One region of the Raoultibacter timonensis genome, then DNA from elsewhere that is predicted to be linked to it. Evidence: predicted binding sites of a transcription regulator. Region 1 holds the regulator's gene; the other holds the start of a gene.
What was found. The regulator LexA, encoded in region 1, represses DNA repair genes until DNA is damaged. The targets are predictions, from matches to a motif close to CNAACANNTGTTNG.

Region 1 (15,733 bases):
ATCGAATCCTCGAAGCCATGAACAGGCGCTATACGAGGGATCACTACCTTGAGCTGATCGCGAAGCTGCGAAAAGCCTGTCCCGATATAGCCCTTTCGAGCGATATCATCGTCGGGTTTCCCGGCGAGACCGAGAAGGATTTCGAGGATACGTACCGTCTCGTCGAAGAAGTTGGCTACAACCAGGTGTTCACGTTCATCTATTCGAAGCGCGAAGGCACCCCAGCTGCAAGCATCGAGGATTCTACGCCGCGTGAAGTCATCCAGGAGCGTTTCGATCGCTTGGTCGATCTTGTCCAGGACAAGGCTTGGCAGAGCAACCAATCGGATAAAGGCAAGACGGTCGAGGTACTCGTCGAGGGTGCGTCCAAGCGCGATAGCGGCATCCTTGCCGGAAAAAGCCCGAAGAACCAGACGGTGCATGCAAAGGTTTCCGCAGGACAAAGCGCGGAAGACCTAGCTGGCAGCTTCGTCAACGTGCGGGTAGACGAAGCTAAAACGTGGTACCTTGCAGGGACCGTCGTCGATGCCGACGAAGGCGCGCGGGGAAGCGATGGGTGCTAGGCAGTCCATGCGCGGCGATGGATTGCCCGTCGTCTGCATCGTCGGTCCCACGGCATCGGGGAAAAGCGATCTCGCCCAAGCGGTGGCGGTTGCGCTCGACGGCGAGGTGGTAAGCGCTGATTCGATGCAGATATATCGCGGCATGGATATCGGCACGGGCAAGGTTATGCCCGAGGATAGGGTGGTCGCGCATCATGGCCTCGATCTGGTCGATCCGGGTGAGCCGTATTCAGCCGCCATGTTCCAATCGTACGCGAGAGCTTGCTTCGACAGCTTGGCCGCACGCGGCAAGCGGGCCGTTCTTGCGGGCGGAACGGGCCTGTACGTGCGAGCCGCCATCGATGATATGGATTTTCCGAAAGGCGAGCAGGTGGACAATCCTGTTCGAGACCGCTACATGCGCTTCGCCGAGGAGTGCGGAGCTCAGGCGCTTTGGGACGAGCTCGACCGCATCGATCCGAAGAGCGCCGCTCTCATCCATCCCAACAACGTGCGCCGGGTCGTAAGGGCCTTCGAGATGCTCGCCGAGGATACGACGTACGCGGCACAGCACGAGCGGCTCCAGCACCTGCCGCAAGCGGTTCCAGCTGCATTCTTCGGGTTGGGTATCGATCCTGCGATTCTTTCAAAGCGCATCGATCGCCGTGTCGATGCCATGCTCGAAGCGGGACTTGTCGATGAAGTAAAATCTCTGTTACATCACGGGTTTCGGGAGGGGATCACCGCTCCTCAGGCGATAGGATACAAAGAGATCGTTTCGGCGCTCGACGGATCAACGTCGTTCGAAGAGGCGATTGCGCAGGTGAAAACGGCGACGAGGCGCTACGCGAAGCGGCAGCGCACGTGGTTTCGAAAGGATGCAAGGATCCACTGGCTTTCAGCCGACGATGGAGATACGGCATCTTTGGCACGCGAGGTGCTTTCACAGCTGAACGGAGCCGCCGCCGACCGACGATAAGGAGCAGCGTCTGCCATGGAACTCGATTTTGTGAAGCTTCACGGTGCGGGAAACGATTTCGTCTTCATAGACGATTTCTCGGGCACCCTCGAGTTGACGAAGGAGCAGATTGCCTGGCTCTGCGATCGGCATTTCGGAATCGGCGCTGACGGCGTTATCCTCGTTCGCCGCCCGAACGACCCCGCGTGCGCAGCGTACATGCACTACATCAATTCAGATGGAACTTTGGCCGAGATGTGCGGCAACGGCGTGCGCTGCTTCGCCAAGTACCTTGTCGACTACGCCTTTGTCGATCCGGGCGACGGCGCCCTTGCGGCCGAAACGCTTGCGGGTGCGAGGCCCTTGACGTTTTCGGTGGACGAGGACGGCAAGCTCGTCTCGGCTACCGTCGACATGGGCACGCCGCGCCTTGCGCCCGACGAGGTGCCCACGACGCTCGCCGCGAACGCCGTATCTCCCTACGGCGAAGCGTTCGTCCTCGACGCTTCCGTGGATTCGCCTTGGGGTCCGTTTTCGTTTACCTGCGTATCGATGGGAAACCCCCATGCCGTCTGCTTCTTGGACGATATGCGCGCCCTGCCGGACGAGTTGTTCGCCGATCCCCTCGCAAAGAGCCTCGACACGCTCGACCTCGATCGGGTCGGTGCGTTCTTCGAAAACCATCCGGTCTTTCCCGAAAAGGCGAACATCGAGTTCGCCGTCGTGCAAAGCGGGGGAATCGCCATGCGGGTGTATGAGCGGGGATGCGGGGAAACGCTCGCCTGCGGAACGGGTGCATGCGCGACGGGTGTCGCAGCATGCTTGTCGGGGCGCTCGGGGTGCAGCAACGAGGTGCACTTGCCCGGCGGTGTGCTCACGGTCTCGTGGGGCGATGACGGGCACGTATCCATGAGGGGGCCTGCTGCGGAAAGCTTTTCCGGGCATGTTCGCCTGCCCCTGTAGCGATTCGCTTGTGCGCGTTTGTACGATTGGCTTGCGCGGATCCCGATGCGGTTGCGCGATGAGGTTGCGATGAAAGGAACGTATGTGAGAACTGCAGAATGCTTGGATCATTTGGCCCCGTACCTGTTCGCCCAGATAGACAAGAAGCGCGATGCGCTCGTCGAGCAGGGAGTCGACGTGATTTCGCTCGGCATCGGCGATCCCGATCTGCCGACGCCCGATCATATCGTCGATGCCATGGTCGATGCCGTGCGCAAACCGGAAAACCACCGGTATCCCGACTACGAGGGGTCGCTTGCGTACCGAACGGCCTGCGCCGATTGGATGAGGTGCCGTTTCGGCGTTGAGGTCGATCCGAAAACCGAGGTGCTCGCCCTCATCGGCAGCAAGGAAGGCATCGCGCACCTCCATACGGCATTCGTCGATCCCGGCGATTACGTGCTCGCCCCCTCGATCGGCTATCCGGTGTATTCGGGCGGTGCCACGCTCATGAGCGCGCAGACGTATTTCATGCCCATGCGCGAGGGGGACGGGTTTCTCGCCGATTTCGACAGCGTGCCCGAAGACGTGCTGGCCAAGGCAAAGATCATGTTTCTGGGGTACCCGAATAATCCCACAGGTGCCGTTGCGACGGGGGAGTACTTCGACCGCGCAATCGCGTTCTGCCTCGAGCACGATTTGCTGCTCGCCCACGATAACGCGTACAGCGAGATCGGCTTCGACGGGTACCGCGCACCTTCGATTCTCGAACGACCTCGTGCGAGAGAATGCTGCATCGAGTTCTTCAGCCTATCGAAGGCGTACAACATGACCGGGTGGCGCATCGCGTTCGCGGCGGGAAACGCCAAGGCGATAGCTGCGCTCGGAACAGTGAAGAACAACCTCGATTCAGGGCAGTTCACGGCAATCCAGGATGCCGCGATCGTTGCTCTCACCGGATCGCAGCAGTGCATCGACGACATGTGCGCCATCTACGAGCGCCGTCGCGATCTCATCGTCGACGCGCTTCGCGCAATCGGCGTGGAGTGCGAGAAGCCTCGGGCCACGATATACGTGTGGGCGAAAGTGCCGCACGGCTATACGTCGGAATCGTTTGCCACGGAACTGCTCGAACGGGCACACGTAATCGTTACGCCAGGCAGCGGCTACGGCCCTGACGGCGAGGGGTACATCCGCATTTCCCTCACCACGCCTGACGAGAGGCTTCTCGAAGCGGTGAGGCGTATAAAGGGCATCGCGGATCTCTCGTAAATGTATCTACATAAGTAGCAAATACTTCTTTATCTCGATAAGCGGATGTGTCATACTACCAAATTATAATACCTTACTTAATTACGTAAGTTATTCTATATAGGTGTATATGGCAATCTGCATGCACGTTCGATCTTGGTCGCGCGTGGAAGTTTTCGGTATAAAGGAGACTTGTATGGACTGGCTGAGAGACAAACGGCGCAGTGCGGCTCGTGCAATCGTATCGGTTGTTGTGGCAACGACGGTCGGCGTCCCGTACAGCGCGATGGCGGAAGAACCCGCCCGTTCCCCTGACCCAAATGCGGGAGGTGCGACGGTCGCGTCTGAAAGCGGGTTTGCGGGCGGATCTGCATCGACGGCAGAGGCCTCTCCCGCGGCGGATACCGGACAAGCTGGGGCCGACGAGGCAATGGCCGGGCCCGATTCAGCAGATGAGCTTTCCGACGGCGGCTCCCAAAAAGACATCGAATGCGGCACGGGATTCGCTCAAGCGGACCGACTCCCGATTGAAGGCAGCGAGCCGGCAAGCGAATCGGGCGAAGGCTCTGCAGAGGCGAACATGCTGGCAGGCGATGCTGCCGAGGAGTCCTACGAAGCCGACAACCAGGAAACGCTTCAGAATCTGATCGACGAAATAGCCGACGGAACGAGGCAGAACCTGCCGATCGAGATCAAAGGCTCTTTCGAGCTTGTCGGCCCCGTCGCCGTTCCCGCGCTCTCGTCCGGCTATCTGGCTATCTTCGCCGATGCACCCGTCGTGCTAACCGCTTCGCCCGCCGCCCGCCACGTGGTAATCGAGCCGCAAAGCGAGGATAGGGCCCTCTATTTCAGGAATATAGTGCTCGACGGCAACGGCAATGGCGGCGGGATAGAACTCGAGCAGGGAACTTCGTCGTTTTATCTCAATTCGACTTCCGATGCAACGGTTCCCCCGGGTTTCGAGAGCCCGAGCCTCACGATAAAGAACTGCACAGCTATCGACGGAGCCGCACTGCATGCGATCGATACCGCACTGTACGTACACGATACCTCGATTGTGGGTAACGCAGCGGCGGAGCGCGGAGGTGCCGTATTCCTCGGAACGGAAGCGTGGATGCACCTTGGTTCCTCGAGCGTTTCAGGCAACACTGCAGGCGATGGTGGGGCGGTGTATGCATCGGGAGCCGGACAGCCGGCGATCGAGGTGTACGATTCCGCTCTTGAGGGAAATACGGCGAATCGAAACGGTGGGGCAGTGTACGCAGAGCGCTATCTGGAAATCGTATCCTCGACGTTGCGGGGAAATGTCGCGCATGAAAACGGCGGCGCGATCGCGCTCGTCTCGAAAGACGTAGATTTTGAGGCTTCGCTTACGCTTGCCCATGCGAACGTGTTCGGGAACGAAGCGTCGGGATTGAGCGGACAGGGTAACGGCGGCGCGATCTACCTCTACGGAGACAATGCCGACATGCTCATCGACGATTCCGATACAAACTCTCGTGCAACCGATATATACAACAACACCGCTAAGGGCTCCGGGGGCGGGGTGTACGTTGAAGGCGCGGGAGAATCGGGTACAGCCAGCACCACGATGGCTACCGGCTCGGTTCGCGACAACGCCGCCGCAGGGGGGCAAGGCGGCGGTTTGGCCTTCGCGGGACAGTACGTTTCGATCGCTTTGGGGCCGACGCATAGCTTCGAGCCTCCCGTTCTCGAACCGCGCATCTATGCAAACCATGCGCAGGGAAGCGGAGGCGGCATCCACGTGTCTTCCGCAGAGGACGTGTCGTTTGAAAGCTACTACGGAATCATCGAGACCAACACGAGCGAATCGGAAGGAGGCGGCATCGCCGTAGGCCAATCGGCTTCTGCGACCCTCGTGCTTAGCGGTACTGCCGTGAACGGGAATGCCGCCGCCGGCAACGGTGGCGGCATTGCGGTAAACGCCCACTCGAGCTTCATCTACCCCAGCGCCGCACTCGATGGGTCCGGTTCGTTCGTTGCGAATAGCTCCGTATCGAACAACAGATCGGGAGGCAACGGGGGTGGCGTGTATTCCGAGAACCCCGACAGCGGTGATTACCATATGTTGGCGATGCAAATGCAAGGTGCGTTGATAGACGATAACGTTGCCCGAGGCAGCGGGGGCGGCATCTACGGAGCTGCAACCAGCAGCGCCACGCTGCATGCAGCGGCTGGAAGCGAGGCTTCGAGCATGAGCATTTCTCGAAACATTGCGGGTGCATCGGGCGGAGGCGTATACCTGGCATCTGTGCAATCGTCTTCGTTTTACGGAAACGGTGCAGCTCTTGAGGGCAATACAGCAGGAAGCGAGGTTGCTAGAGGCGATGGCGGGGGCGTGTACCTCGCTTCGAACGAGGGGTACGCAACGTACGGATTCAGCGAATCGAGCACTCAGCAGAAAAACGCGGTTTCGGATAATCATGCCTACGGAAACGGAGGCGGCGTGTACGCCGTTTCAGGCCAGCAATCATACGGCCAGGTCGAAGGTGTGGATATTGATGGAAACGTAGCCGAGGAGAGCGGCGGCGGCATCTACGCGAAGGCGTCGTACGCCTCTTTGTCGATGCATGGAGGCTGGGATCCCGAAACCGGGGATCCCAGCCGGAGAAGCCTTTCCGAAAACCGCGCACGCAATGGATTCGGGGGAGGAATCTATCTTGAGGGATCCCAGATCGAAAACCGTTTCGAGCGCATCGATGCCCGCGCCAACGTCTCGCATGAAGACGGCGGAGCGCTGTATGCGTCAGGAAGTGCGGCGGGAGGCGATTCGAGCACTTCGCTTGACACGAGCGTGGCAGAATCGTCGTTTGAGAAGAACGAGGCCGGAGGATCCGGGGGAGCGGTGTACGCCGCGAGAAGCGGGGAAGCCGAAGGCGCATGGTCGTCGTTTGCCGCGACGAGTGTGCGGTTCAGCGAAAATGCCGCCCGAGCCGGTTCGGGCGGTGCGGTGTATCTCGGGAAGAACGTAAACAACCTCTCGCTGCACGCCGCCGGTTCGGGATCGGGACCCATGGAGTTTGCCGGCAATGCAGCCGCGCTCGACGGAGGGGCTCTGTGTCTTGAGGGCGGATGGCAGACAGGGCTTGTGCAGCAGGTGGTCATGAGCGGCAATACGGCGGGAAGAAACGGCGGAGCATTCGCGTTCGGCGCCATGGATGACGATCAGAACGCTACCGAGATGTTTGTCTCGTCATCGAGCATTACGGACAACGCGGCAGGGGATTCGGGCGGCGGTGTTTGGACGCCGTACGAAAACCTTGGGCACTTAACCGTCGATACCGAAGGGCAAATCGAGGATACCACGGTGTTCTCCGGCAATACCGCTTCGCGAGAACTGGAATCGGTGCTGCTCGGCAACCCTGGCGATATTGCCTTGCATGACGAGAGGATTCATACGCGAAGCTTCTCCGAACGTCCCGAGAGCTACGACGCGTCAGGCCTCCCGTTCCGCGCAGCCGATGCTGTCTTCGAATACGGGTACAACAACTACGACATCAGCTATCGGAGAGCCGCGATGGTGCTCTACGACGGAAATGGGGCGACGGGCGGTGCGGTGCCGGTCGATAATCGAAAGTACCTGCCTGGCGATGTCGCCGCAGTGAAAGCGGAGCATACGCTCGTGCGAGAAGGGTACACGTTCGGAGGTTGGTCTTTCAAGGCGGACGGCGGCGAGCCGGTGCCGGTGTCTATCGACATGGGGGATACCGATGTGACACTGTATGCTATATGGGTGAAAAACCCCGATCCGGTCGATCCCGTTGACCCGACGGAGCCAACCGATCCCGGCGAGTCGACCGATCCCGGGACCCCTGGGCAGCTCGTCGGCTCCAACCAGCCGAGCGGCTCTGCGAGTTTGAAAGACTCCGCAGCTGGGCTGGCGAAGACGGGTGATGCGCTCGCCGCTGTCGGTATCGCGGTTGCGACACTCGGCAGCCTAGCGGCTGCGATAGCCGCATGGAGCAGGAGCAGGCGGCGCATGCCCGAATGACGTGACTCCGCGAAGGGAAGCGTAACGAAATGCAAACGCGGGTGTTGCCTGCCGTGCGGCACCCGTGCTAGTATCTGAGACCGATGTTCGTTCGGGAAAGGACGGGGTACGTACATGGCCACGATAAGGTTGCGGTAAGCGCTCTCATTCATATACACGCCATCTGAACCTTACGAAAGGCCATAGACCATGACCCAATCCAAGCATTTCACTATAGAAGAGGTACGCGAGCGCGCCGTGCTCGTGGGGGTCGATCGCGGCGATACGACGTGGCCCGTTTCCGAAAGCCTTGCAGAACTCGAGAGGCTCGCCAACACCGCCGGCGCCGACGTGGTTGCGGTAACGTCGCAAAAGCTCGATGCGCCGAATCCGCGTACGTTCGTCGGCTCGGGAAAGGCCGAGGAAGTTGCCGACCTCTGCCGCGCCCATAGCGCCGATATCGTGATATTCGATGACGAGCTTACCCCATCGCAGCAAACGAACCTTGAGAGGGTCGTTCCGAAGGAGGTCAAGGTAATCGATCGAACGGCGCTGATCCTCGATATATTCGCGCTGCATGCGACGAGCAAAGAGGGGCGTTTGCAGGTGAGGCTTGCTCAGAACCAATACCTTCTTCCGCGTCTTCGGGGCATGTGGGCCCACCTTGCCTCGAACCGCATGGGCGGCGGCGTCGGATCGAGGTTCGGCGAGGGCGAAAGCCAGCTCGAGGTCGACCGCAGGATGGTGCGCAAACGCATAACCTCGATCAAACGCGAGCTGAAGCAGCTGAACGAAGTGCGCGCGCTTCAGCGCGAGGGGCGGTACAAAAGCGGCATGTTCAAGGTATCCCTTGCGGGCTACACCAACGCCGGCAAATCGAGCCTCCTCAATGCGCTCACCGATGCGGGCGTGCTCAGCTACGATAAGCTGTTTGCCACGCTCGATTCGACGACGAGGAAATTCGTGCTTCCCGAGGGGCGCGAGATAACCCTTACCGATACCGTCGGATTCATTCAGAAGCTTCCGCATACGCTGGTCGAGGCATTCAAATCGACGCTCGACGAGATCGTGGGCGCTGATTTGATCCTTCATGTCATCGACGCTTCTTCAGACGAACGGGAGGCGCAGATTCAGTCGGTCGAAGAGGTGCTCGGGCAGATCGGAGCGCACGACATCAAGCGCGTCGAGGTGTTCAACAAGATCGATCTTCTCGGCGAGGTCGAAAAGGAGGCGCTGTCGAACAGGCATCCCGATGCGATACTCGTCTCGGCGCTCAGTGGAGCCGGCATAGACGCTCTGGTGAAGAGAATTGCAGCGGTGGCCTCAGCTCACGACGAGCTTATCAGCGTGCTGGTTCCCTACAGCAGAGGCGATCTTGTCTCGATCGCCCACGAACGTGCCTTGATCGTTCTCGAGGAACACGGCGAGGACGGTACGCGCATCGATATGCAGATAGGCCCCGCATACGCTTCGATGTTCGAGGCGTTCCGCGTCGAGGTGCAATCGCCCATCGACGCGTAGCCTCGTAGCTTCCGGAAAAGAATCGGCCCCGATCGACGATTGCGATCGGGGCCGACTGCCGTTGGGCGGAAAACGTATTTAAAGGCGCCTGAATACGGCGACGACTTTACCGGCTATGGAGCAATCGGTTGTGATGATGGGATCCATCGACGAGTTTTCCGGTTGCAGGCGTATGTGATTCGATTCTTTGTAGAAGCGCTTGACCGTAGCGCCGTCGTCCATGATGGCTACTACGATATCGCCGTTATCGGCGGTGGGTTGCTCTTTCACTACCACGTAATCGCCGCTGTTGATGCCGGCCTCGATCATGGAATCGCCGCGGACGGAAAGCAGGAACGCTGCGGCATCGCCGACGATTTCGGTTGGGAGGGTGATGGTGTCGGTGATGTTCTCCTCTGCGAGGATGGGAGAACCGGCTGCGACATCGCCGACCAGAGGAAGGTTGACCAGGTTGCCGAAGGTGGGCTGTATAAGATCGTCGATGCCCGATCCCGAGTGGTCTTCAAGCTGGTAGGTGAGGGCGATCGAGCGGGACTTGAGCGGATCTCGCTTGATGAGCCCTTTGTCTTCGAGCGCTTTGAGATGGACGTGAACCGTTGAAGGGGAGGAGAGGCCAAGGCTCTGACACACTTCACGCACGGTGGGGCCGTATCCCTTCTCGCGAATGCAGTCCTCGATGCAGTCGAGTACTGCCTGCTGGCGTTTCGTGACTTTTTCTGCCATGTGGCTTCCTTTCAAAACTTCGAACAAATGTTTGAAAAATATCTTGACATGAACTTTTGTTCGCCATATAGTATACACGAACAAAGGTTCTAGGCAAGAGCAAGGAGGCACATTTATGAAGAATTTCGAAGCGCGCTATACCGTGGTCGGAACATCCGCCCTCAAGGTCGATGCCTCCCAAAACCAAGCCCATGCTGCTATCATCGAATTCCCTGCATCCGGCAAAACCGGAAGGCCGCGCCATGCGGCGAGCCGGCATCTGCACGGAAGAGTCTCCGATCTTGAACTTGTCAGCGAGCTCCGAACGGGAACCGCCCGCGGCAAGGCATTCGGGCGCATTGCTCCCTGGCAGTCCGTTTCCGCTGGCGTTGTGCTCGCTGCAGCTGCTTTTGCCACCATCTTCCTTGGGATATAACGGTTAACCATCCTATCTTCCGCAGAAGCTGCGTTCTGTGAGAAGAGCTGCGTAGCGCCCCGGTTCGCCGGGGCGCATTTCGTTTCGAGGGGAGCTTGCTTCGCCGTGCTGATGGTGGGCGGCACGTATCGGGCGAGCGTTGCTATTCGAAGGCCGCCCGCGCGCCTCCGAGCGGAAAGCGTGCTTTTCGATTTTTGTATGATGTGTTACACTTCGAATGATCATACGCCATGGGCGTTGTACCCGTCATCAAGGAGAAGGACATGCGCAAATAACGATTGCCTTCGGGCATCCCCTAAGCAGACAGTATTCTTTTGTCGCAACCGGGTGCGCAATCGTTATCGTATCAGCCATGTCCCAGATTTCCATTGCATTTCATTCGCGTTGCGCCTTCGTTCAATGGAGGTCGCCATGTTCATTACCTTGCACAATGTGTCATATACCTACGATGATTCCCCTGTACCTGCGCTCGAAGGGCTTTCGGCGACGTTTGCCGAGGGGTGGACCGGTATCGTGGGAAACAACGGAGCCGGGAAAAGCACGCTCCTAAAACTCCTTTGCGGACATCTTCGGCCCGACGGGGGTACGATCAGACCTGCGGCTTCAGGGGTGTATTGCGCTCAAGAGACCGCCTTGGAGCCCGAAAACCTCTACGATTTCGCATCCGACTACTCAGCCGAGGCGGTTCGCCTCCGCGCTTCGCTCGAACTCGAAGACGATTGGCTGTGGCGTTACGGCACCCTTTCGCATGGCGAGCGCAAACGCATACAGGTTGCCTGTGCGCTTTCCCTTAATCCGGCGGTTGTGTCGCTCGACGAGCCGACGAACCATCTCGATAGCCAGACGCGGGAAGTCCTGCTCGGTGCGTTGAAGGCACATCGTGGCGTCGGTTTGCTCGTTTCGCACGACAGGCGCTTCCTCGACGAATTGGTTTCGCAGTGCCTGTTTATTGACGCTGGACGGGCGACGATGATCCCAGGCTCTTACACCGAAGCCAAAGCCCAGCTCGACCTGCGAGAGCAAAGCGCTCGAACCGAGCGAAAGCAGGTGCGCGACCAGCTTTCCCGAACCCGAAGCGAGATGAATCGGCGAAAAGCGGTGGCAAGCCAAAGCGCTGCCCGCCGATCGGGTCGTAACCTCGATAAACACGATAGCGACGGCCGCGAAAAGCTTCGCCTGGCCGTATATTCGGGACAAGACGGAAAAACCGGTCTGTTGGCCGCCCAAATGGATAAGAAGATCGAGAGAACCCGAGAGCGCCTCGATGGAATCCGGACCAAAAAGATCTACGAGAAGCCGCTCGATATACATGCGGAACCCTCGAAAAGGCGCTACGTGGCCCATATCGAACGAGGATCGATCAATATGGGAGATGCGAGGGTGCTTCATTATCCCGAGGTATTCGTCGGCCCGACCGATCGCATTGCGCTCCGCGGACGCAACGGAGCAGGGAAATCCACATTCCTCTCTGTGCTCCTTGCTTCGATCCCCGATCTTGACGACCACCTCGTCTATATTCCTCAAGAGGTTGATTCCGCGGATGGAAGGAAGGTTTTGGAGAAACTGAAGAGCATGCAGTCGTCGCAAACCGGGGAGGTGCTCTCGATCGTTGCGCGACTCAACTCCCCGCCCGAGAGGATACTATCCGGAGACGAACTGAGCCCCGGCGAGCTCAGGAAGGTGATGCTGGCCATGGGGCTGCTCGAGCGTCCGCATCTCATCGTTATGGACGAGCCGACCAATCATCTTGATCTCCCCTCTATCGAAGCGCTGCAAGATGTTCTTGCGCAATGCCCCTGCGCCCTCATCCTCGTATCCCATGACGAGCGGTTCCTCTCCGCCCTGAGCGAGATATCATGGAACTTCAGAGAACCGGATTGCGGGGAAGAGGGGAGGGTCGCAAGGGGAGATACCGTTCTCGTTGTTTCGTGATGGAAAACGTTTTGAGAATTTGCCGCAAGTGTGGAATGCTCGTTGTTCCACAATATGTAGTATGGTAAAGTGATCGAAATACCAACAAAGGAGTAAGATGCGCTGTCCTTCATGTGGTTATGCTGAATCGAAAGTCGTAGACTCGCGCCCCTCGGAAGACGGCGCGTCGATACGGCGAAGAAGGGAATGCCTCGATTGCGGGCGTCGGTTCACCACCTACGAGCGCCTTGGCGACAATCCCCTCGTTATCGTTAAATCCGACGGATCTTCCGAAGCCTACAATCGCGAAAAGCTGTTCAGGGGCGTTCTCATCGCTTGCGCCAAGAGACCCATTTCCTCCGAGCAGATTGCGATCCTGATCGACGATATCGAGCTGGAGCTGCGTAACGACATGCGCAGCGAGATCAAATCGAAGGATCTCGGTGAGATGGTCCTCGCTCGTCTCCGTAAACTCGATGACGTCGCTTACGTCCGATTTGCAAGCGTGTACAAAGATTTCCAGAACATCGAGGAATTCGCTACCGCGCTCGAGGGGCTGGATTAGGCCGTGGCGGAAATAGAAGTTCCCATACGGCTTGTCGATAAGGATCTCGAGATGCCCGCCTATGCGTATCCGGGCGATGCCGGACTCGACCTAAGATCGTCTGTCGATATAGAGCTTGCTCCCTTTCAGCGAGCGCTTATTCCGACGGGTATCGCGATGGCTATTCCTGAGGGTTATGCCGGATTCGTGTTGCCTCGTAGCGGATCGGCCATCAAGCACGGGCTTTCGCTGGTCAACGCTCCGGGCCTGATTGACAGCAGCTATCGGGGCGAGATAAAGGCCATCGCCATCAACCTCGATCCCGAAAACGTTTTGAGGATACAGAGAGGCGATCGGGTAGCGCAGCTGGTTATCATGGCAACGCCGCTTGTTACCCTTTCCGCACAGGAGGAGCTTGAAGCATCGGAGCGCGGAGCCGGTGGATTCGGCAGCAGCGGTTCGGCATGACGATAACAGGCGTGGGCGTACACGCCCCCGACATTGCGGGATAAGCGGGCAAACGCAGTTCAACTGCAGAAGATCCCCGCTTTCTCGATACTGGTAGTTTATAAACCACATACGCAGCCGCTACCAAAGGAAGGGCTCCTACGGGAGTCCTTCCAAGTTTTGAAAAGCACGTCCATAGTTGACCTTAGAGTAGCTCTAAGGTACTATTTCCTTAACGGTTAGAGTAACTCTAAGCTCATAGAGAAATGGTTAGAGTTACTCTAAGGGTGACGTTGTTTGCAGTAGAGGCTCGTAAGTTTGATCTGTCGGCAGAGCGCTGCTCGAGGTTTCGGAGGTTCCATGATCGATCATGTGCTGGGAAACAATCATTCGGGCAATGATGGCGCTCCGCGGTACTCGATCAGTGAAGTGTCGGAAATGACCGGCATATCTGCATTCACTATTCGATACTACGACAAGTGCGGGTTCTTTCCGAAGCTCCAGCGCGACAAAAACAACGTGAGATCGTTTGCCGATCAAGATATCGCCGCGTTACATCTTGTTGATGCTTTGAGGAAAAGCGGGTTGTCTATCGAAGGCATCCAGTATTATGTCAGACTAAGCCTCAAGGGAGATTCGAGTCGCAAGGAGCGCATGGCCATCCTTGAGGCTCGGGAAACCGTACTCGAGTATCAGCGTGAGGAGTTGGGCGAAAGCCTCAAAACGCTGCACAGGGAGTACGGGGGCTTGGAAAACAGCAGCGAAGGCTTCTGAAGCCCTCTCGGCCCGAAGAAGGTTAAAAAACAACGAGCTAGGAGTCGTTAGAGTTCAAGATAGGGCCTTAGAACGGCTCTCAGAGCTTCGTTTGTAAAAGCCCAGTTCAGAGGCTTATTTTTAGCATATGAAAGGAAAACAGATGGCAGACGAGCAAAATCAGCCACCGCAGCCCTCAAATCCCCAGCAATTCAACTACAACGACGGACGTGAGCTCAAGTCCGCGCAGAACCTTGTGATTGCAGCAAGCATCACCGGGCCTGTTTCGATGGTGATCGGCGGTGTGTTTTTAGGCATCGTCGGATTGGTATGCGGAATCCTTGCATATCGGAAGATCCGGGCGCTTCGGGCAAAAGGCGGAACGATCGGACTCGTGGCCTCAAGGCTTCGTACGGCGTGCATAGTGGCTCTGGTGGTAACGGCCATAGCGTTGGTTTTGAATATAACGTATGTGGTATCCGTATATCCGCTTATGGTGGAAGCGCTTGAGACGGGCGATTACTCGAAGTTATTCCCGCAAGGAACTGCGCCATCGACTGGTGGGTCGAACAGCGGAAACGCAACTTGGGGCTAAGAGTGGCAAAAGGCGGTTCGACGCTTCATCCCACATTGGAATCCAAATTATTGATAATACATCTTATGTAAAGTTGGAACAGCGTGTAATACGGAGGCTCGGTGATAGGCACCATCATTCGGGATACATCAGGGAGAGGCTGGTCATCTCCCGCGATACCGTGAGCAGCCATCTCAAGCACATCTACGCGAAGATGGGCATCCATTCGAAACGTGAGCTTTTCGACCTCATTGAGTCCCGAAAGTAGGCTCGGGGCTCTAGCCGTCTTCGTTGTAGGCGGCCATCTTCCCGTTTGTCTGCTTGGTGATCTCTTTTCGCGATGCCCTATCGTATATCCCTATAAAAGCCTTGTTCTGGACGCTCGTATAATTCTCTTAGCGATATGCGCCGCCTAATGCAAGAGGAGGAGATATGTCTGAACCGAAAACGGCCGACAATCCGGAAGGTCGCAAATGGAAATGGCGAGAGGGCGAATACGAGGTTATTCGAAGCAGTGCCCGCTCGGGTCCCGGATGCCATGACAACTGCGGAGTCTTGCTCTACGTGAAGGATGGCAAGCTCGAGAAGATCGAGGGCGATCCCGAAAACCCCTATAACCAGGGACGCCTCTGCCCGAGATGCCTTGCCTACAAGGAGATGCTCTACCACCCCGACCGTTTGCTCTACCCCATGAAACGCGCTCGCGAAGACCGCGGCAAAGATGCGTTCAAGCGCATTACCTGGGATGAGGCGACCGAGATCATCCTGGAGGAAATGGGCAAGGTCATCGACACGTACGGGGCCGAGTCCATCTGGGTCACCCAGGGAACCGGCCGCGACATCAACGGATACGGTCCGCTGATGGCCCGCTACCTCGGCACGCCGAATTACGGAACGGGCTTCCTCTCGGGCATCGCCTGCTACGCGCCGCGCCGTTTCAGCACCGCGCTGAAATCGGGCGGCCTGTTCATCGCCGACTATTCTCAGTACTCCCCCCTCCGCTACGACGATCCGCGGTGGAAAGCGCCCGAGTACATCCTCATCTGGGGCAACAACCCCGTCGTTGCCAACTCCGACGGCACGCTCGGCCACTGGGTGGTGGAGTCCATGAAGCGCGGATCGAAGCTCATCACCATCGACCCGAAGCTCACGTGGCTCGCA
Region 2 (15,733 bases), 280 kb from region 1:
GCAGGCTACGGCTCTCGCGCTCGATCCGATAGAGAAAAAGCCCCTGGCGCGCTTTCATCCGGGTTCGCTCGTCCTCTCGTATGGAAGCTTCGGGTGCAACCTGCGCTGCCCGTTTTGCCAGAACAGCGATATTTCGATGGCCGATGCCGAGGGCAGGGCCGCAAGCGGCGCCCGCTTCGTGTCTCCCGAAGCACTTGTGGCGCATGCGCTCGATCTGCGCGACCGCGGCAACATCGGCATCGCCTACACGTACAACGAGCCCTTGATCGCGCCCGAGTACCTTTTGGATTGCGCCGCGCTTGCCCGCGAGGCGGGGCTCGCGAACGTTGCGGTGACGAACGGGTACATCTCGGCGGATGCGTGGGATGCCGCCCTGCGCTGCCTCGATGCGGTCAACATCGATCTGAAATGCTACTCCGAGGAGGGCTATCGTTCGCTCGGTGCGCCCGGGGGGCTTGCCGTCGTCAAACGCTCGATCGAGGCTGCTGTTGCAGCCGGTGCGCACGTGGAGGTCACGACGCTCGTGGTTCCCGGCTTGTCCGACGACGAAGAGCTGTTCGAGCGGGAATGCGCATGGCTCGCCTCGATCGACCCGTCCATCCCGCTGCACCTCTCGCGGTTCTTCCCGACGTACCGCATGGCCGATGCTCAGCCGACGTCGCGCGAGCTGCTCGAGCGGTTCCGCCGCATCGCGGAAGCGTCGCTTGCGCACGTGTATCTGGGCAACGTGTAGCCGGGATCCGAGCTGTTCGCAGCCGCAAAGCTCGTCGGAAACCGAGGGCATCGGCTTCCGGAAGGTCGGGTTGCCTTACTTCTCGATCAGCTTCTTCAGCTGGTCGATGGCGAGCAGGTTCACGGATTCGAACTCGCCCCGGTAAAACGTGGCCCAGTTGTTGAAGACGCAGGGGAGCTCCTTCGCCTTCTGCAGCGTATCCACCTGGATCAGGGCGACGGCGACGCCGTTCTCTTTGCAGTACTGCCGTATCGATTCGACGTACTGGGGCACGAAGGGGCACTGCATGTCGTAGTAGATCGTCAGATCCTGGTTCTCGATGCGCTCTCTTTTGGCGTTTTGCGTGAACTGCGGCTCCGTTCCGTCGAACGAGAGCGCGAGCAACTCGTAGCCGCTGTCGGTCGTGTCGACGACTTCGAAGCCGTGCTTTTTCGCAAACGCTTGGTTGGACAGCCAGTTCTTCTGCCTCTTCGACCCGAGCATGCAGATGCCCGATTTGCCCTTTTGCCGAGCGTCGGCGATGCAGTATTCCAGCAGCTGCTTTCCGTATCCGTGCCCTTTGCAGGCACCGGTGACCCAGAGGCAGTACAGGTACACGTAGTTGTCGCCGACTATGGGAACCCAGGCTGTTTCGAGGGGCGCGTACTCGATGAAGACCGTGGCCTTCGCATCGAGCTTCCTGAAGACGTGGCCTTCGCCCAGCCGGTCTGCGAGCCATTGCCTCTTCGCTTCGACGCCGGGGTGCGGTTTCCTGCTGCGGATGATGCAGCACAGATGCTCGGTCGCTATGTTCTCGGGCGTCAGGTTGATGAACTCAGCGTCCATGGGCTCCCTCGTTTCGGGTCGGGTTCGATGCTTGCCTCGGTATGAACCCATCGTACCCCTGCGATGCCGCGTGCGTCTCCACGAGCGGCACATTGCTTAAAACAAACAAATGTTCTCCCTGAGGCGCTTGCTCGATGGGTTTTCGGCAAGCGCCTCGCTTTCATGGGGTTGCAGGCGTTACAGGGGGATGGTTTCCGATGCCGGCTTCTCGCAGGGGGTCGCCATCGGCTCGGCGCCGGTACCTGCGCCGGTACCGAATTCCTTGCGGAACGTTTTCGCCGCGAATACCGAAATGACGAGCATGACGAGTACGACGCATACGGCGAGCGCCGGCACGGAAACGGCATCGAAGCCGACGCCGTAGACGAGCTGACCTATAGGAAGGGCGATGTTCGCCGCCGACATGGTGAGGGCGATCACCTTGCCGATGAGGTCGGACGGCGTTTCCATCTGCAAAAACGATATGCCTATGATGGAGAACATCGAGCACATCGCCATGATCCAGGTGAGGCTGACGAGTAGGATCGCATACGTTGCCATCGGGCCTATGCCTGCGGCCATGACCACGGCGATGGGTACGAAGCCGAGCGCTGCCCCGAAGAGAAACCGGGGAGCTCTGGTGATGGGGAAGAGGCCGGGCTTCACGGATATGAGGATGCCGCCGATGAGTCCGCCGAGGGCGAGCGACGCTTCGGCGAACCCCATGAGCTGGTTGGAGAGCCCGAGCACCTCGGTGATCATGTAGGGGGTGCCCACCATGATGAAGGCCGAGGACACGAAGTTGATGACGGTGGCGAGCAGGATCGTCTTTCCCATGATCGGATTCTGCTTGAGGAATGCCGCCGCTTCTTTGATGTCGCTTTTCAGGATGCCGAGCGGGCTTCCGGTCGATTCGTGCTTGACGGGGGGAATCTTGACGAACAGGATAATGAGGATCGACGAGACGAAAAACGCAGCGATCGACACGATGACGATGGGCATGACGCCGAAGAATCCGAACACGAGTCCGCCGACAACGGGCCCTACGAGCCCCGTGAGCGCGCTTACCTGCGTGACGATGGCGGTAGCCGAGGGAATGCGGTCGTGCGCGACCACCGAGGGAACCGACGATTGGACTGTCGGCTGGTAGACGCTTTGCGCCGCGTACAGAAGCATGAGGATGACGATGGTCAGCACGACGAGATCGGCTGTTTGGGAAAGCAGGACATAGGCGAGCGCCGAGACGGCCATGACGAGGTCGAGTGCGGCCATGACGTACTTCTTGTTCACGCGATCGGCGAGCGCACCTCCGATGGGCGTGAGGAAGATGTAGGGGAGAAACGCGCACGCGACGACGATGCCGTAGAGGGTGGCCGACCCTGAGAGGTTCAAGAGGTAGAGCGGCAGCACGAACTTGAGGATGGCCTCCCCGAGCAGTGAGAACAGCTGGGCGGAGGCGACGGCTGCGAAGGGGGGCGTGAAGAGGCGATTGCGCGTTGCTTTCTGGCTTGACATTGCGGTCCTTTCAATTAAACATACATACGGTCGGTATGTATAAAGAGTAAAAAGAATGCTGCGTGAGCAGCGGTTGCGCGCTTATGCGGCAGGGGTCGGGTTTGGCGCGTGCGCGGAGCAGCGCGTTGTTCGGTCAAGCGGTCACGATACGCCTTCCTTCCCTTCGCTGAAGAGGTCTGCACGCTCTTCGAATACGACACGGTAGCGCTTGAGGGCTTCGGTCATGCCCGAATCGGCGAGCTCGACCCCGAGGGCGCTGGCGAGTTCGATGTAGAAGGCGATGCGCCCGCCCAGCTCCTCGGGCGTCGATGTGCGAAACATCGGACCGGCCCAGAGGTTGGCGAGGAGCACGAGCACTTCGCTCAGCTCCCTCGGATGGTTTGTCTTAATGCTCCCGTCGCGCACCCCTTGCTCGACGATCGGCAGGACGTAGTAGGGTACCGTTTCCTCGAGCACGGATTGGTACTGCAGGCCGAGCAGCCGGGAGTTCTTAACCGGATCGGTTGCCGGTGCGATCGTGGACCAGATTTCGAGCTGCGAGCCGTTGACGGAAGTTTCGAACAGCGCTTGGAGCTTCTGCGCCCCGGTCATGTGCGCGTCGTCGCGGATGCGTTTCAGCTCGCGGTACAAAGCTTCGTTCTCGCGATCGAGCGCGGCGGAGAGGATCTCGTCCTTCGACTTGAAATGGTGGTAGACCGCTCCTTTGGTGAGGCCTCCCAGGTTGTCGATGATGTCCTGGATGCTCGTGTTGTCGTAGCCTTTGGTGAAGAACAGCTCGAGCGCAACGTCGAGGATCTTGGCAACGGTCTCTTCGGGGTGTTTGTTGCGGGCCATCGATCCTCCTATCCTTCTGTGCCTGCGGGCGAGCGTTAAACATACCGTTGGTATGTATGATAGATCTCCAAATCATTCAGCGCAAGCGTTTTCTGGTCCCATCCAAAATGTTTCGGGATCAGTGGTGTTGGCGATCGACGGTATCTCACCACAGCGCCTGTTGGCCGGGGGCTGCCGGTTTGATCGGCCTCGCGGCGATCGCGGGCATGTTCGTCGCATCGGGCCCCTGCGCGGTGGCGGCAAGCGCGATGCCCGTGCGGTCGAACAGGTGCTCGAAATCGGGCGAAAACCACAGGGGCAGTTCGTGTTCGAGCAGTACGACAGGCATGCGGTCGTGCACGGGTTCGACCGCTGCGTTCGGGGCCGTGGTCATGATGGAGAAGCGGTCGTTTCGGTAGATGCCCGCCAAGAACAGCAGGCGGCGCGGACCGTCAAAGCGGTACTGCCGCTTGATCGGTTTGCCGGTCCGTTCGCTTATCGACGTCTCGGTTTTGTGCGGCTCGAAGAATCCGAATGCGGGCACCGCGCAACGGCGGTTCAGAAGGGAATCGCGCCACATGCTCGTTTCCGAAAGCGCGGTTTCCGAACGGGCGTTGAACACGACGCCGCTTTTGCCGGAAACGGTGTACCCCCAGGTCATATCCGCCACGCGGAGGCCTTCGGTGCACGGCACCACGAGCGGAACGGTCGAGCCGGGGTAGGCGTCGGTTGCCCGCGCCGGCCAATCGGGCATGACGTTGACGTGATTCTCTATCTCGATGTCGCGGACGATCAGCTCGATGACGTCGCGCGGAACCATGATGAAATGCCCGCACATGCCCGGTCTCCTTTCCTTGCCGCCTCAGGCGATCATAGCACGAGCAAACGCTCGTAGGCGATGCGATCCTCATCGGTAAACACGTTGAAAACCACGGTTTCGAGGGTCGTGTCGCGTGCGAGGAACTCTTCGACGGTGCGCAGCGCGATCTCGGCCGCCCGTTCGCGCGGGAAGCGGAACTCGCCCGTCGAGATGCAGCAGAACGCGATGCTTTCGAGCTTCTCTTCCGCCGCGGCCTCAAGGCACGAGGTGTAGCACGATGCGAGCTCGCGTTCTTGGCTCGCGCTCGGCGTGCCGAAGGTGACGGGGCCGACCGTATGCATCACGCGTTCGGCGGGCAGGTTGAAAGCGGGCGTGAGGGTTGCGGTGCCGGTGGGCTCGTCGCGTCTGCGGACTTGCATGATGTCGTTGCAGGCGAGGCGCAGCTGCATGCCGGCGAAGGTGTGGATCGCGTTGTCGATGCAGCGGTGGTTGGGAACGAAGCACCCGAGGAGCCTGCTGTTCGCGGCGTTGACGACGGCGTCGGCGGCGAGCGTGGTTATATCGCCTTGCCAAAGCGCCGTTCGCCCGCTGCGGCCGAGCGGCGCGATGCTCGATGCTTCGGTTGTGCCGCGGACGTCGCGGATGCGCGCGAGCACGCCGTCCTGCAGCTCGAGCAGGGCGTCGGCGGCGGGCACGGGCTCCCGCGTGTTCATAAGCGCCCGTACGAGGCGCCAGCGTTCGAGCGGGTCGTCGGGTACCGGGAGCCCGTGCAGATCCGGGCGCTCGGCAAGCAGCATTCCTGCGAGTTCGGCCGTGTCTGCGGGTTCGAAGAGGTCCGATGCGGGTGCTTTTGCGGGACCCGTGCGGTCGGGACGGAGGTTTTCGGTCACGGGCGGTCTCCTTCCCGGGTAAGGTCTGCGATCACCTGGGACATCTCTTCGGCGAAGGTTACAGTGCATTCCCCGTTTTCCGCCCATTCCCTCGGCTGGTCGCGGTTCAGCCTGACGAGCGTGACGTTTTCGGGATCGTTTAAGGCCATGTTCTCGAACGGGTAGCGGATGATGCCGGGCGTGTTGAACCCCACACCGAGCTCGAGCAGCACGGTGCGGGCGCTCGCACATGATCGGACGAAGGCGCCGTAGCGCTCGCTCGCTTCGCGCCAGGTCCCGTCCTCGACGAAAAAGGCGTCTTTGCGCACGTGGATATCCATGGGGCCGCCGCATACGGGGCATGCGGGCACGAGCTCGCGCGGGATGCGCAGGTCCTCGGTGCGCGCGGCCATGGCGCGCATGAGCCTCTCGTCGGGATAGAGCGCGTCGTGGCAGCCCTTCGCGCACTGGATGAAGCCGTAGTTTCCCTGCACCTCGAAGATGCGCGTGGTGGGGAAGCCCGATTTTTCGAACTGACTTTCCACGTTGGTGGTGATGACGAAGAAATCCCTGCCCTCGATGAGGCGGAGCAGGTCGGCGTAGAGGGCAAGGGGCGGCTCGTCGAAGTGGTTCGCGAGGACGTGCTTGGCCCAGTACGCCCATCGCTCCTCCTCGGTGGGGTAGGGGTAGAAGCCTCCCGCGTACATGTCGGGGATGCCGTAGCGCTCGATCCACGGAGCGAACAGCTCCTCGAAGCGCGCGCCGCCGTACGTGAGGCCCGCCGCGTCCGAAAGCCCGGCTCCGCCTCCGACGATGATCTTGTCGGCACTCGCAAGCGCCCGGCGAGCCGCTTCGATGCTGGTCCGGTAGTCGTATGCGGCCATCACGTGCTCCTCCCGATTGCGTCGTGCGGGCAGGTTTCGGCGCAGGCTCCGCAGCCGGTGCATGCGTCCGTGACGCGGTAGGGGCCTGCGAACGCGCATTCGCGGATGTCCTCGTGCAGGAAGCGGAGGTAGCGTTCTGCGTCCATGTCTTGCCCCTTTGTTCGTCAAGTTGGTATCATATATACGCCAACAGCCTTTGAGAAACCAGTCCGGAAGGACCGCCATGCCCGACGAGACCAAACCGCACCTGCCCGCCTGCCCGGTGGAGACCACCCTCACGCTCATCAGCAACCGATGGAGGGTGCTGATCCTGCGCGACCTCATGGACGGCCCGCGCCGCTTCGGCGAGTTCAAGCGGAGCATCGGCGCCATCACGCAGAAGGTGCTCACGGCGAACCTGCGCGCCATGGAGGAGTGCGGCCTTGTCACGCGCACCGTGTTTCCCGAAGTGCCGCCCCATGTCGAGTACGAGCTGACCGAGCTCGGGCACAGCCTCAAGCCCGTCCTCGACAGCATGCAGGAGTGGGGTGCGGGCTACAAGCGGGCGATCGGCTGATTCTGCCGCGCCTGCCTTGCGCGCGTTTTGCTCTTACGACCCTAGCATACAAGCGCGCCGCCCGATTGGTAAGTAAGCACTTCGAAGTGCGCTAGGTTTCTTTGGGATACTATAGGAGAAGAGCGCAGAGATGAGCTCTGCGGGCACGGAGGTGCACGCGGGAAGCCGATACGACCCTTCGGGTGTAAGCGCTATGTTCTGCCTTCGACGGACTCTTTGATAGATGGAAAGCCCCCAGGCTTCTAGCCATCGATACCGAAGCGAAGCCTTTGCTTCTGACACCTCTTCGCTAGAAAGGCAAGGAGGATCCTTTCGTCGTTGTCAATCTTCCTTGAGGATAGGCAAGACAATCCGATTTCCCAGAAGTCCTCGCAAGGAACCGCCGTCACCTGATCGCTTTGCCCAAGCAGAGAGACCACGTGAGCCGGCAAAAGGCAGACACCTTTGTTCTCCGCCGCCAGAGCATAAAGCCAGAACAGCTCGCTTGAGTTGATCCAGGAAAGAGGCGCGATATCTCCCTCATCGAGTATCCCGCTGAGTCTGTCAAACGTTTTGTACTGATACCCGACACCCAAGACCACCTCTCCCTGAAAATCCCGAGGCGTGAATCTTTCCAATTGTGATTTGGGGTTCTCCTTGTTAACGGCCACGAAGCCGCGAATCCTGTCGATGGTATGCGTTCGAAACCGCTTGTCGTACGGGGCCACGGTGATGGCGAAATCGTAATCCCCCTCCGCAAGACCTTTGTCCACTATAAAGTCAGGGCACTCCTCTACCCGCAAGGAGAACTCAGGATGGTCTAGCTCGAAATCGCTGAAGGCATCAAGTCCCAGATAGCCCATGACCCCCGTTGCGACGCCGAGGCGGATGGTCCTTTTCGCATTCCCAAGCATTCTGCTAAACTCGAATTCAAGGTATCGGATATCCTCGGCCCAATCTAGGGTCTGCTGGTAAAGCTTATCGGCGTACTCCGTCGACTCCAGCCGTGAGTTACCTGCAGGTTTGAACAGGCAGACGCCCAGCTCGGCTTCGAGCGAGCGGATCGCCTTCGCCAATCCCTGATAGCTTATGGGGATGGATCGCGCCGCATCGGCATAGTTACCGATTCTGTAGACCGCCATGAAGTAGGACAGACGCTCTGAGAACAAGTAGCGGTGCATAGCACACCTTCCATAGATAGGGTCGAACCGCATCCTGCAGCTGAGCAGTATATATGATCAAAGGCTCTGAGGTCCAGCGAGCATCTTAGACGCACGCTGGACCTCAGTTTTCTCATTGACTTTTCGTGGTCGCAAGCTCCCGTGCTGAGTCCTTCCTCGGTTCGGGAGCTTTCAAAGGGAAGCCATGCACCACCCTTAGGCGATATATGCTGCCGCCTGCTCAGCTGCGACCCTGCCCGTATAGATGCACCATGCCGCCTGGGAACCGGGAGCGACGTACACATTGTAGGTGTCGCCGTAGAGTCCGCCCGCATCGCAGCCGCCTGCATACAGGCCGGGGATGACGCTGCTGTCATCGCGAAGGACCTCAGCGTTGGGGTTCACCTTGACACCGCCGACGGTAGTCAGGTAGGAGACATAGCAATCCATCAGGTAGTATGGACCCTCCTCCATGGCGATCATGAACTCGGCGGGCTTGAACATATCCTCGTCCCTGCCATTTGCGCACATCTCGTTGTAACGATCGAGCGTTGCACGAAGCGCGTTACCGTCAAGGTCGAACTGAGCCGCCAAGTCCTCGACGGTGTCACCCTTAGCCACAATACCCATCTCGATAAGCGACTCCAGCTCCCTTGAGAGGTTGGGCATCTGAGTGCCTTTGAGGATGTGCGTGCCCACGCCAACAAGAGCGCCTTCGCCGCTCTCGAACCTGTCGACGAGAGCTTGGTTGACGAATGAGAGCACACGCTTTTGCTGGGCGCTGGACTGGCCGGCGTAGGAGAAGTTGCGCTCGAACATGTCTTCGCGTACGTAGCGCTGAGCCCTTTCGTTAAGCCAGATGGCAGGCTGGACACCGCAGGCGAACGCCTCGGAGACGCCGAAGGACGTTCCGATGACGCTGGGTCCACCCGTCATGAGGGTGCCGGGCGAAGACACCATGGCACCTCCGGCGGCCTTGACCATCTTGATGCCGTCGCCTGTGCGTCCGTTGTCGAGCATCGCCGCGACGAGGTCGGGGTTGTTGCCTAGCTCCTCGACAAGGCCCATGTTGTTCGAGAAACCGCCGGTGCCGACGATAACTGCTGGGCAGTCGATCTGCACGACCGTTCCATCGGCTCGCGCGGCCAGCAGGCCGGCGACGGATCCGTCTTCATTCGTCAGCAGCTTCTTGCCGGAAAGTTCGAACTCGGTTCTTATCTCGTGCTTCTCGACCGCCTTGATCATGTTCTCGACGAACTGGGCACCGGGAGCCGGCGCACCTTCGTACACATGCCAGCAGGGATCAGAGGCGCCCATGGCGCGGACTTCGGCAAACTTGATGCCGAGGCTTTCGCACCACTCAATGTTCGAGGCGCTCTTGTCGAAGAAGGCTTTGTAGAGCTCCTGGCTGGCCACATAATGATGGAACTCAACGGCCTTCACGAGGAGGTCGTCCTTGTTTAGTTCGATTCCGGCATCCTTCTGCCACTGGGTGCCGATGGCGAACATGCCTTCCGTTCCGGAAAAGCTTCCGCCAAGCTGGCTATGCTTTTCAATCAGGAGAACATCCAGTCCGAGCTGCTTCGCCTGAATGCTGGCAGCCATGCCGGTACCGCCACCGCCCACAACGCACACGTCGGCGGTAAGGGTCTCCGCGGGTTCGCCGAGCTCCTCGATGTCCCAAACCGACGGAGCTGCCTGAGCGGGTGCGGAGTCGTCTTCTCCCGACCCGTTCGCAGATGAGCACCCGTAAAGTCCGGCTCCCATGGCAAGGGAGGCCACTGCTGCGCCCTGCAGAAATCCGCGCCTCGAAATACTGTTTTGGTTGAGTTTCATAGTACCCCTCCATTTGTGATCGTCCTTCATGACGAGAAGAGATTACGAGCTTGCATGAATGAGGACAACAAATGCGCGTTTAACGCGAGGTTCACTCGATTGAACTGTTTGCTCAATGCTGGGAGCAACTGAACGATTCGCGGCAATCGAGACCCCTTCCAGCGTCACATGCAAGCCCGTCGAGTCAAACGCAGGTTCTTTCGCAAGGCCTTCACAATATTGGTACGCAGAATCAGTACACCGAGGTGAAAAACATATTTCGCGTCAAGCATCTTGCCGATCATCAGGTGGAAAAGAGTGCCAGCCTCTTATGCTGAAGCGAGTTTTCGCGTCAACGGGCTTCTCCTGTGCGCACCTTCTCCTCCACGAACCAGCGGGGGTTCTCGTAGAAGAGAAACGTATCCCTGTCCCGGATGCGCACGAGGAAGCGCACGCCGGTGCCGCCCACTTTGAGCGATGCGGCGCGGCGCGTGTCGAGGATCCGATCCACCTTGAACCGGCGGCCGTCTTCCCAGACGATCGAGAGCGGCCGCACCGACCCGTCTTCGCGGTGAAGCGCCACGACCTCCACGTAGCGCTTCTTCCTGCTTTCGATTCCCTTCATGGCGCATGCCTCACGAATGCAGGTATCCGACCGGGTGGACCGTGTTCTCGCCCTTGATGTCCACGCCGAGGAGCGCCTCGTCGACAAGCTCGGCGCCGCGCTGGATGCAGAGGTTGCCGAACCGCCGCCTCAACTCGTCGATCGTGAAATCGAGGCGCAGGGCGATGTCGCGTTTGCTCTCGAAGAGCGAGAGCTGCTCGGGCTCGCTTGCGGCTACGAGGTCGGTCGCGCGCACGTGGAGCCCGCGGATGGGCCGCGTGCCGTCGAACCGCTCGTTTGCGAGCACGAGCGTCCAAGCCGTCCGCGCCACGTCGCGCGTGGCGGCCGTCGCGTACGGCAGCTTGGTCTGGCGCGTGTAGCTCGTGAGGTCCTCGCCGTCGCGCACGCCGATCGCGATGGTGCGGGCGCGCATGCCGTCTTCGCGCAGGCGCTGCGCCACCGATTCGGAGAGCAGGTAGATGAGGGCCTTGGCATCGCTTGCGGTGAATATGTCGTGCGGGGCGGTGAGCCCGTTGCCGTAGCTCTTCACCGTACGCTCGACGTCCTTGCGCGCGGGGTCGTAGGCCTTCACCGGCGTCGCGTCCTCGCCGCGTGCGAAGGTGCGCAGCATCAGTCCGATCGTGCCGAAGCGCCGCTTCAGATAGGCGTCCGAGGCGTGGGCCAGATCCCCAATGGTTCTCACGTTGTAGGCGGCGAGTTTCCGCTCGGTGGCGTGCCCCACGTAGAGCAGCTCGCCGACAGGGGAGTTCCAGACGATGTCCTGGTAGTTCTCGCGCGTGATCTCGGTGATGGCATCGGGCTTTTCGAAATCGCTGCCGAGCTTCGCGAAGATCTTGTTCCACGAGATGCCGATGGACACGGTCACGCCGAGCTCGGCGCGGATGCGCTCGCTGATTTCCTCGGCCACAACGCGCGGCTGCCCGCCGTGCAGATGGATAGAGCCCGTGAGGTCGAGCCAGTTCTCGTCGAGGCCGAACGGTTCGACGAGGTCGGTGTACTGGTAGTAGATGTCGCGCGCCAGGGCGGAGTACTTCTTGTAAAGCGGGTAGTCTGGCGGCAGCACGACGAGGCCGGGGCACTTCGCCCGCGCCTCCCAGAGCGCCTCGGCCGTCTTGATGCCGTAGGCCTTCGCCTCCTGGCTCTTGGTGAGCACGATGCCGTGGCGCAGCTCCTCTTTGCCCGCCACCACGACGGGTTTGCCCCGAAGCTCCGGGTGCTCGGCCTGCTCGACCGACGCGTAGAAGGTGTTCATGTCGACGTGCATGATGATTCTCTCGTCCATAGCTCGCCCCGTTTCGATGTCGGCTGCCCCACGCAACCGGTAACTTCTTCAATAAAGTACAGATGTTCGCATCATTGAACGGGGAGCGCAAGCGAACAAACCGTGGAGATTGCGGGGCGAGAGTCGGGGCTGGGTTAGGGTTGGGGTTGGTTTGAGCGTAAAGTCGCGTTCGCCGTGGAACCCGGAGACGTACGGGAGCTTGACAACATCGACGGGTGCATCCACGCGAGCGGGATGTCGATGAGGGCGGCGCGAACACTTCGACGGCTTCCCGAGCGCCCGCACCCCGAGGTTCGTCTCCGAAGAGGGAGCCGGCCTCCTGCGGCCACCCGTGTTGTTAATGTAGGAAAAATGAATTATAATCACACCAATAAAGTTTTATCGGATCGCCGACTTTTCTTATCCTGGAGGCGGTGCCTATGTCGACCGAAGAAGAATCTTCCGATCGCCGGCCGGAGCTGATCAGCTTCAGGCGGTACCTCATCTAAACCAACTTTATCCCGTGTTGTGGTACCGCGCCCTTGACCGAAGCGGCCGTGTAGGATAGTCGTTCTTTTTCATGGAGCGGTTTTCGGGCGAGTAGGGAGCCATGGCTTCTCAATGAAAGGGGTGGTGCTTATGCGTGTCGAGACAATCAGCCTGAGACGGATTTTCGGGAAAAGGGTTCTAGGATACCTTTTCTTGATGTTGGCGGCTAGCATGGTCTGCATGGCTGTTCTCCAATCCTGCGCGCCGTCGCAGCGGGAGTCGTCGATCGAGGCAAATCCTGTTTCCGAGGAGCCTGTGTTTTCGGATGGGGTTTCTGCCGTCAATGCCGCAGGGCTCAACGTCGACTATCCCGTCAACGACTACGGCGAGACGTACGGGGGGCTTGATGACGTCCCCGAAGGGGCTTGGGGATCGTACGAGGATTTCGTCGGCATGTACCCGGATCTCATCCGCGTCGAGGCCACGAACGGAGCCGTCGGCTACGTGAAGAAGGAAGATTTTTTCGGGTCGCCCCCGGAGAGTCCAGAGGATACCGTCTGGGCGCAGACGGATAAGGCTATGCATGGAATTCCGCCCCTGACTGTCTACGATGTGGACGGCAGGACGGAGCTTGGGAGTTTCGCTATCGGATAGGGAGTGGAACGAAGAAAGATAAAGCATCGAGAAAAGGGTTTTTTTAGTCCGATATTCTCTATCTCAGCACCTTTTGCCCGACAAGAGATGCTGAGGCAAGAGCCCTGTGCTTCCCGTAAGAGCATCGTCGACGAATTCAGGTACCCAAAAGGGTGTCCGTTCCCATCAAGAGTATTGCAGCCCCGCGAGCTCCCAGTTCATCTAACCGACTGATTGAACGACTGCGTCACTAGGGTTTTTGTCTTTTTCGACTTGATATGCTGTGATGGGTTCATCGTTTTGCAGCGGGTTCCCTGCTACATGAACAGTCCATTTTCCTGAACCATCAACTTGCACTGGATCGCAGTAATAAGGCCTATCGGGCAACAAGACGTAGACCGTTGCATAGGGTACGCCGTCTCCGGAGATGGTGGAACTGCCAGCTGGCGTAGCGTCTATCGTGGGTTCGTCGCTCTTGAGCAGAGGCATGTTTCCGATGGTAGCCTGTTCTATGGGCTGGCCATCGATGTTCACGCCGCGCGCAGAGACCGTAATCGTGTAGGTGGAAGTCCCGAGGTGATAGCCGGCAGGTGCTTTGGTCTCAACCAGGCTATGGGTTCCGAAAGGTATATCGGTAAAGCTCACCGTGCCGCCGGAGCCGGATGTGGCAGTGCGTACGCTGCCGTCTTCGAGGGTCAAGGCAAACTCCGCTTCCGCTAAAGGATTGTAGGGCTGCGAAGCCTTAATCTTCGAGAAGCTGAAGTCCTTGGTTTGAAGCGGCATCGTATAGCTCGCTTGTGCTTCTAGCTCGTAGGCTTCGCCTTTGACCGTGATGTTTTCTTTGGCCGACAGGCTCGATTCGCCTGCAAAAGCCTCAGGTGATGGCACACTTACCGAAATCGGTAAGGCGAAGGCAAGCAGAAGGGCAAGCGTGAACAGACCGTGCCTCCCTTTGATCTTCTTGCGTGAATACGCGAGCACGAGGATGGATGCTACGAGCACGGCAAAGACCAGCAAAGCACCGGCCACGGCTTCGTCGTAGGTCTTAGCGAGGCCGCTCGATTGACCGGGTGTTGTGTTGTTACCGAGGTCAGCAGGCTTGGTATCGGCGGGAACGCGTGCCGTGAAGTCCAGCGTAAGCGACTCCCCCGAAGCGAGGCTTGCCGCGTCTAGGCTTTGGCCGCTGAGAGAAGAATCGAGACCGGCGGGAAGGATAGCATCAAGCGTCACATCTTCGATCGCGAAAGAATTGGTGTTGGTGACGATGGCGCGCCCCTCGATGGTGTCACCGGCACTGTACTGTGCTTTGTCGGTGGTGAGCTCTAAGACGACACCGTCTTGAGAGGCTTGCGCGGCGTATGCGGTATGGGGATGAGAAGCACCGTGCAAACTGCGAGCATGAATGCAATCGGCATAAGCGGATTTCCCAAAGGCTTCGTTTTCATGTGTAACCTAATATCGTATGTTACCTTTCTCTATTCTAGCATGTCATTCAGTGCATTTTCACCCAAAGAATGCAGAGAAAGATTGGAGGTTACCTACCGGGGACGGCGGATACGATGAACCCTGGTGCTGAAAACGGCCGCACTCGCAACGAGCTGCTATGCCGAGGGACACCACGCTCTGTGCGTTTATCGAAGGAGCTTCGAACGGAAGACGATCTCGCTGTCTGCCTATTCGCTCTTGATGAGCGAAAGAGCGATCCCGTCCTCAGGCCAAGCCAGGTACTTGATGCAATTCGAGAGCAGCACAACGGCCCGTTCTCTCTTTTTGCTGAACGCCAGAAAAGCATGGAACGAACCCGTTCTTCCGTTGTGCCAAACGGTATCGTCATCTTTTTCGATCATCCAGCCGAGGCCCACGTCGAGATGCTTGTCGGAAACTCGCTTCTGGTGGCTGTAGGCGAGGTGGCTTCTCTCGCCGTAAAGGTTCATTTTGGCAAACGCGAGCATGTCGGATGCGTTCGAGCAGATGCATCCGGCGGGAGCGTAGGCCGAATCGTCGGACCATGTCCAGTTTCCCAGGTCGGCCTCTTTCTTGAAGCCGTGAACCATGCAAAGCTCATTCGAGTTGCACGAGGTCGCTGCCAGTCCAAGGTCTTCTTTGATGTAGGTGGTGATGCAGTCGAAATACCTTTTGCCCATCGCTTGGCCGAGCGCGTGCCCCAGCACCGAATACCCGAAGTTCGAGTACTGAAACTTCCCTTCCTTTCGCGGTTTGCGGGAAGCCTCGAGTATCGAGTCGATAAGCCAGTCCGACGTAAAGCCGTCGAAGGGGTTGCTCTGTTTTTTGCCCGAAGAGAAGACATAGGAAAGGGCATCGAGTTTGGAGTCGAAGAGGTCGGGATCAGCATAGCCCGACGTATGGGTGGCGAGCTGCAGAATGGTCGGGTAGGAAAGCCCGGCGGGCAGATCGATGTGACGATCGACGGTGTCGTCGAGGCGCAAGAGGCCTTCTTCCAGGCATTTCGCAAGCAGGGTCGCGAGGAACACCTTCGAGATGGAGCCCACTTCGTAGGAGCGGCTCTCGGGCGCGACGGGCACGCCGCCGCTCCCGAAGCTCCTGATATCGTCGACGCCTTTTTCGTGCGTCGCAACGGTTAGGACAACGTGCGGCTTGTTCTTGCAGTACTTCTGGATATCGCTTTCGTCGAGGTGCATGAGAAAACCGCCTGTTCCTTGTTTCGTCTTCGTGCTAAGCCGGGTGCGCCCGGTGCTTCGTTGGTTGGGTGCTTCGAGGAGTGCATACGCATTCTATCATGGGGCCTTCTCGGCTCA

Region 2: the regulator LexA is predicted to act here: its motif matches at 11,911-11,924, upstream of MWL89_RS07190 (DNA polymerase Y family protein).

The regions. Positions count from the first base shown of each region.
Region 1 is NZ_AP025564.1:2,055,532-2,071,264, reverse strand. Features, by position in the region: gene miaB (tRNA (N6-isopentenyl adenosine(37)-C2)-methylthiotransferase MiaB) at 1-563, shown strand, start outside; gene miaA (tRNA (adenosine(37)-N6)-dimethylallyltransferase MiaA) at 553-1,521, shown strand; gene dapF (diaminopimelate epimerase) at 1,537-2,463, shown strand; gene MWL89_RS08460 (LL-diaminopimelate aminotransferase) at 2,548-3,714, shown strand; gene MWL89_RS08455 (InlB B-repeat-containing protein) at 3,890-7,705, shown strand; gene hflX (GTPase HflX) at 7,895-9,205, shown strand; gene lexA (transcriptional repressor LexA) at 9,284-9,928, opposite strand; gene MWL89_RS08440 (hypothetical protein) at 10,044-10,343, shown strand; gene MWL89_RS08435 (ATP-binding cassette domain-containing protein) at 10,755-12,275, shown strand; gene nrdR (transcriptional regulator NrdR) at 12,373-12,819, shown strand; gene dut (dUTP diphosphatase) at 12,823-13,266, shown strand; gene MWL89_RS08420 (MerR family transcriptional regulator) at 13,606-14,019, shown strand; gene MWL89_RS08415 (hypothetical protein) at 14,162-14,593, shown strand; gene MWL89_RS16320 (helix-turn-helix transcriptional regulator) at 14,559-14,840, shown strand; gene MWL89_RS08410 (molybdopterin-containing oxidoreductase family protein) at 15,005-15,733, shown strand, end outside.
Region 2 is NZ_AP025564.1:1,777,922-1,793,654, forward strand. Features, by position in the region: gene amrS (AmmeMemoRadiSam system radical SAM enzyme) at 1-733, shown strand, start outside; gene MWL89_RS07135 (GNAT family N-acetyltransferase) at 809-1,558, opposite strand; gene MWL89_RS07140 (MFS transporter) at 1,736-3,052, opposite strand; gene MWL89_RS07145 (TetR/AcrR family transcriptional regulator) at 3,194-3,886, opposite strand; gene MWL89_RS07150 (SOS response-associated peptidase) at 4,032-4,703, opposite strand; gene MWL89_RS07155 (protein-ADP-ribose hydrolase) at 4,736-5,575, opposite strand; gene MWL89_RS07160 (SIR2 family NAD-dependent protein deacylase) at 5,572-6,438, opposite strand; gene MWL89_RS07165 (4Fe-4S binding protein) at 6,438-6,584, opposite strand; gene MWL89_RS07170 (winged helix-turn-helix transcriptional regulator) at 6,662-6,994, shown strand; gene MWL89_RS07175 (LysR family transcriptional regulator) at 7,237-8,154, opposite strand; gene MWL89_RS07180 (FAD-dependent oxidoreductase) at 8,350-9,969, opposite strand; gene MWL89_RS07185 (hypothetical protein) at 10,301-10,573, opposite strand; gene MWL89_RS07190 (DNA polymerase Y family protein) at 10,584-11,855, opposite strand; gene MWL89_RS07195 (hypothetical protein) at 12,456-12,977, shown strand; gene MWL89_RS07200 (prealbumin-like fold domain-containing protein) at 13,179-14,345, opposite strand; gene MWL89_RS07205 (serine hydrolase domain-containing protein) at 14,630-15,616, opposite strand.